DNA from 2 places in the Ruminococcus sp. RTP21358st1_G6_RTP21358_211008 genome. Region 2 is predicted to be linked to the other one. Evidence: predicted binding sites of a transcription regulator. Region 2 holds the regulator's gene; the other holds the start of a gene.
The links. The regulator Rex, encoded in region 2, represses fermentation and respiration genes when NADH is low (regulators of the CRP and FNR family bind a similar motif). The targets are predictions, from matches to a motif close to ATTGTTAANNNNTTAACAAT.

Region 1: the regulator Rex is predicted to act here: its motif matches at 1,638-1,657, upstream of AB5Z12_RS06120 (NAD(P)H-dependent oxidoreductase subunit E).

What each region holds. Positions count from the first base shown of each region.
Region 1 is NZ_JBDGDM010000011.1:46,207-49,420, forward strand. Features, by position in the region: gene AB5Z12_RS06110 (MOSC domain-containing protein) at 116-544, shown strand; gene moaA (GTP 3',8-cyclase MoaA) at 537-1,511, shown strand; gene AB5Z12_RS06120 (NAD(P)H-dependent oxidoreductase subunit E) at 1,805-2,284, shown strand; gene AB5Z12_RS06125 (NADH-quinone oxidoreductase subunit NuoF) at 2,281-3,214, shown strand, end outside.
Region 2 is NZ_JBDGDM010000003.1:125,290-128,503, forward strand. Features, by position in the region: gene AB5Z12_RS02220 (NAD(P)H-hydrate dehydratase) at 64-1,620, opposite strand; gene AB5Z12_RS02225 (redox-sensing transcriptional repressor Rex) at 1,700-2,353, opposite strand; gene abc-f (ribosomal protection-like ABC-F family protein) at 2,632-3,214, shown strand, end outside.

The sequences.
Region 1 (3,214 bases), on a different contig from region 2:
AAATTTTATTGAAATCCTTATTGCGGCAAAAGTTTGTTTTGCTATTACAAAAAATTTGCTTTTCTCAGTAAGATATTGTACTATAGAGGGTACAGATATATGGAGGTAACTCATTATGGGAAAAGTGATGGCAGTGAACATCAGTGTTAAAAGAGGAACTCAGAAGGTCAATGTGCACACTGTAAAACTGATTGAAAATTATGGATTGGAGAATGACGCCCACGCAGGAAACTGGCACCGTCAGGTCAGCCTTCTGTCTTATGAAAAAATAGAAGAATTTAAGGCAAAAGGCGCGCCGGTAAAGGATGGTGCTTTCGGGGAAAATCTGATCGTACAGGGATTTGACTTTAAGACTCTTCCAGTAGGAACCCGTCTGAAATGCAACGATGTGATTCTGGAAATCACGCAGATTGGAAAGCAGTGTCACAACGGTTGCGAGATTTTCAAGATCATGGGAGATTGCATTATGCCCCGCGAAGGTGTTTTTGCCAGAGTAATCAAAGGCGGTGTGATCTCTGAGGGAGATGAAATGGTTTATGCTTGACAGATACGGAAGAAATATTGATTATCTGCGGATATCTTTGACAGACAGGTGCAATCTCCGCTGTATCTACTGTATGCCGGAAGAGGGAATCCGTCAGATTCCAAGGACAGAACTTCTTGATACAGATGAAATCGTGAGAATCTGTAAGGTGGCCAGTGAACTTGGGATTTCCAGAATCAAACTGACAGGAGGAGAGCCTCTTGTCCGCAGAATTTGCACCCCATTAGTAAAAGAGCTGAAAGCCATTCCCGGGATCTGCCAGGTTACACTAACCACCAACGGAATCCTTTTGGGAGAACAGCTTCCGGGCCTGATGGAGGCCGGTCTGGATGCCGTAAACATCAGTCTGGATACTTTAGAAGAAACCACATTTCGCAAAATCACCCGCAGGGACGATTTTCACCAGGTTTTAAAGGGACTTAGGGCAGCACTTTCCTACCCTTCCCTAAAAGTGAAATTGAACTGTGTCCCCACTTTTCAGTCGGACGAGGAACTTTTACAGGTGGCAGCTCTTGCAAGGGAGAATCCTCTTCATGTGCGTTTCATTGAAATGATGCCAATCGGTCTGGGCAAGGAGTTTGCAGCCAGGGGAGAGGAACTGATAAAGTCTGTTCTGGAAAAGGAATATGGGTCAATGACACCAACGGAAGAAAAGCTTGGAAATGGTCCCTGTCATTATTATACCCTGGAGAAGTTTACAGGCAGGATCGGATTTATCAGTGCCCTGTCCCACAAATTTTGTGACAGCTGCAACCGTGTAAGGCTTACTTCTACCGGATTTCTGAAAGGCTGCCTGCAATTTGAGGACGGAGCAGATCTGAAGGTTTTGCTTCGAAGTGGTTGTTCTGATAGGATGCTTAAAGAAACGATAGAAAAAGTCATTTATGAAAAGCCTGTAGGCCACAATTTTCAGGAACATAAGAAGGGAAACGAAGAATCCCACATCATGGCTCAAATCGGTGGATGATTTTGAAAAATAAAAGAAAACACGATTTAGAAAAGTCGGATTTGCTGTTGTATCATTTGTACAACTTAAGCAATCCGGCTTTTTGTATATTTCAATATAATTCCAGATACAAAATTGTGCAAAAATATTGTTAATAAATAAACTTATTCATATTTGCTTGCCAAAATGAACAAAAAAATATATAATTTCATTACAAAAATAGTCATGTCTGTTAAAAAATACGCAAAGCCGGAAGCTTTGGAGGACGGGGACAAAAGACCTGGAGGCATCTGGCAAGTAAGGAGGTTAACAAAATGGTAGATCAGTCATATTACAAGAAAGCAGATGAGATTATTGAGCATTATGAGCGGTGTGCTGCCTCATTAATCCCTATCATGCAGGATATCCAGGCGGAATATCGGTACCTGCCTGCAGAACTTCTGACCTACGTAGCCGGACAGATCGGCGTTACTGAAGCGAAGGCCTTCAGTGTTGCAACCTTTTATGAGAACTTTTCTTTTGAACCTAAAGGAAAATACATTATCAAGGTATGCGATGGCACAGCTTGTCATGTAAGAAAGTCAATCCCGGTTAAAGAAGCATTCATGAAAGAACTGGGATTAAGCAATAAGAAGCATACCACAGATGACATGATGTTCACTGTGGAGACTGTATCCTGTCTTGGTGCCTGCGGGCTTGCTCCCACCTGTATGGTGAATGAAGAAGTGCATGCCAAGATGACACCGGAGAAGGTAGTAGAGCTTATTAACAGATTGAGAGGTGAGAACGGATGAGGATTAACAGTAAAGAAGAGCTGCAAAGCAAAAAAGCTGAGATCGAACAGAATATCCAGAGCTTCACATGCCGTGTTCTTGTCTGTTCCGGTACCGGATGTATGGCTTCCGGTGCTCAGAAAATCTATGATGAGATGGTAAGACTCTGTGAAGGTATTGATGGTGTAGAGATTGAAATGCAGAAAGATATCCCTCACGTAGGCGTTATCAAGACTGGCTGCCAGGGTCTTTGCGAGCTGGGACCTCTTGTAAGGATTGAACCATACGGATATCAGTATGTACATGTTCAGGAGGAGGACTGCCTGGAGATCGTGGAGCGAACTGTACGCCTTGGACATCCTGTAGATCGTCTGTTTTACCGCCATGGAGATGAAATCTGTCCGAAGCCTGAGGATATCCCGTTCCTTAACCGTCAGACCAGGATCGTTCTTGAAAACTGTGGTAAGATTGACGCGGAATCCATTGACGAATATATTGCAGCAGGCGGTTTTTCTGCTCTTGCTAAGGCAGTTACAGAGATGACTCCCCAGGATGTAATTGATGAAGTTACCAGATCTGGTCTTCGCGGACGCGGAGGCGCCGGCTTCCCGGCTGGTAAGAAGTGGTCACAGGTAGCCAGACAGGCTGAGAAAACCCGATATGTAGTATGTAACGGTGATGAGGGTGACCCGGGAGCATTTATGGATGGTTCCGTTATGGAAGGCGATCCGTATAAGATGATCGAGGGCATGATCATTGCCGCTTACGCAGTTGGCGCTGAGAACGGATACATATATGTTCGTGCAGAGTATCCTCTTTCCGTAGCCAGACTTCGTCTTGCTATTTCCCAGGCTGAGAAATATGGTCTCCTTGGAGATCATATCCTTGGCAGCGGTGTGAATTTCCATCTGCATATTAATCGTGGTGCAGGAGCTTTCGTATGTGGTGAAG
Region 2 (3,214 bases):
CGATTTTCTAAATTTATCAGAGCATGCCCCAAAAGGCGTTCTGCAAAATGTACGTCACAATTCTCATTCTTTACTCTGAACTTCTGCCAGTTTCAAAACTTCCGGCAGTGCTTCGATCATATCCTTCGCCGTCATGCCGTGAGATCCTTTTTTCTCTCTGGCAATATCACCGCAAAGACCGTGAATATATACTGCCAGGGCAGCTTTATAGGAAAGCTCCTGTTCTTCCTCACAGCTTAAATACATGCAGAGAACAGCTGCGATAATACCGGAAAGTACATCTCCGCTTCCTGCTGTGGCCATTCCCGAATTACCAGAAAGATTCAGATACAGCTTTTCATTCCGGTCAGTTATTACTGTACATGCGTCTTTCAGTACCAGAACACCGCCACTTTTCTCTGCATATTGATAAGCACAGGCTACAGGGTCTTCCTTTAGTTCTGATACATCCAAGCCGCAAAGACGGCTCATCTCGCCCATATGGGGAGTGAGAATGGTCTGTTTCCCTATGAATTTCATCCACTGTGGATGCATTGCCAGAATATTCAGACCATCTGCATCCAGTATAACAGGCTTTCCTGCTTTTGCTCCGTTTTCCAGGAACCAAAGCATTCTTTCCTTTCCTGAGCCTTCTGTTCCAAGCCCTGGACCGATTACCAGCACATCACACCAGTTTAAATTTTTCCTATTGGCTTCCTCATCAAATTCGCTGGTCAGCATTGCCTCAGGCAAAAGGCTCTGTAAAGGAATCCGGTTCTCTTCCACAGTCTGGATCTTCACCATCCCGGCGCCTCCATGAAGTGCTGCACTGGCACTCAGACAGGCTGCTCCGCACATTCCCTTCGAACCCGCCACAAGAAGGACCTTGCCAAATGTTCCTTTATTTCCCCATGGTTTTCTTGCCGGGAGAGTTTTTACGTCAGATTTTTCCATATACCAGGCAGCCTTGCTTGCAAGCTCACTGCCATCACGGTCCCGGTCATAAATCCCAATATCCGCCACCACAGTTCTGCCAGCATAAGCTCTTCCCGGATACAGACAAAGCCCACATTTTTTATACGCAAATGTTACGGTAAGATCTGCCTCAAAAGCAGTTCCAAGAACAGCTCCCGTATCTCCATGAATGCCAGACGGAATATCCACCGCTGCTTTATACGCAGGAGCTTCATTCATATGGTCAATTATCTCTTTGTAATTCCCGATAATCTCCCTGGAGAGTCCAACGCCGAAAATTCCGTCTACTATAACAGTATATTCATCCCATACAGGGTTATTCATTACCGGTACCTGGTAGCTCATGGCAATATCCCACTGATGTCGGGTTTCTTCTGTCATTTTATCCGGATTTCCTGCAAGATAAATCTCAGAACGAATTCCCGCCAGATGCAGAAGTCTTGCAATGGCAATGCCGTCACCTCCGTTATTGCCAGATCCGCAGACGGTCAGAATCCGTTCTTTTTTCAAATTAGCAGAACCGTTTTTCTTTTCCAGATATTTCCGGATCTCTTCTGCTGTGGCAAGTGCTGCCCTCTCCATGAGAACCAGGGAGGGAACATGCATATTATGAATAGTGCCATGGTCAAGCAGCTTCATCTGACTGCAGGTTACAACTTTTTTCATAAGGCCACTCCTAATGCAAAACTGCCGCCCGGTCTCCTGTAAATCCTTCAGCGAGACAAGCAGCAGTCCTCTTTGACTTTTATTCTTTGTTTTCTTTATGTTCGTTACGATACTGGCTTAAGTTGTAAGACAGTGCCATCAGACTCTCGGACAGATGAACGTTCTCTACGATCACATCCTCCGGGGCGTCAAGATCTGTATGGGCAAAATTCCAGATTGCCTTGATTCCATTGTCAATAAGAACCTTCGCCATCTCCTTGGCCTTATTCTTCGGCAGGGTCAGAATGGCAATCTCCACCTGATTCTCCCTGATAAATTCCGGGAGACTGCTAACCATCTGGATCTCAATCCCGCGAACGGAAATCCCCTCCAAAACCGGGTTTACGTCAAAAATCCCTACCAGGCGGAAGCCACGTTTTTCGAAGTCTCCATAATTGGCAAGTGCCTGTCCCAGATTACCTGCACCCAGAATGATCATGGGATGAATAGTGTCCAGTCCCAGTATTTTACCAATTTCTGTATAAAGATATTCTACATTATATCCATATCCCTGCTGTCCAAAACCACCGAAATTATTTAAGTCCTGTCGGATCTGTGAAGCAGTCACATGCATTTTTTTACTCAGGTCGTTGGAAGATATACGTTCCACCTTCTCTTCCATCAGCTCCCCCAGATAGCGATAATATCTTGGCAATCTCTTAATTACCGCCTTTGAGATCTCTTTTGCATCCAAAATGTTCCCCTCCTTGTTTCCGCTGCCTGTAATTTTCCGCTAAAAACGCATCGCGGAACATTACCTGTAATCGGCAGCCCGCGTAACACTATGTCAATTATACCGAAATGTTATTTTCTTGTCAATTAAAGTTGTGCAGAATTACAAATTTTTGCAAATTTTTTTGTGATTTGACAATTATTCTTTCAAAAAATAAATTTTTCAAGTATAATATACTATTGAACATTCTAATAATGCTGTTTCTGTGTATACAGAACCGCCTTTTTAAGGAGGAACTTATGATTTTATCATGTCAGAGCATCTGCAAATCTTTTGGGGAAAAGGTAATCCTGCAGGATGCTTCTTTTCACATAGAAGAACGGGAAAAGGCCGCTCTCATCGGCAATAACGGTGCGGGGAAAACGACTCTTCTTCGTATTATCATGGAGGAGATTTCCGCGGATTCCGGTCAGGTGGTCATTGCCAAGGATAAGAAGATCGGTTATCTGGCCCAGTACCAGGATATCCACGGTCATCACACCATTTACGAAGAACTGATGACCACCAAGCGGTACATTTTGGATATGGAAGACAAGATCCGTTCTCTGGAACAGGAAATGAAATACGTAGCAGGCGACAAACTTGAGAGCCTGATGAACAGCTATACCCGCCTGACGCACCAGTTTGAGCTGGAAAACGGCTACGCTTATAAAAGTGAAATCGTAGGAGTTTTAAAAGGTCTTGGATTTGAAGAAGAAGACTACGGCAAACAGATTGAGAACCTTTCCGGAGGTCAGAAAACCCGGGTTGCACTTGGCAAGCTTCTGATTTCCAAACCGGATATTCTCCTTCTGGACGAGCCTACCAACCATCTGGATATGG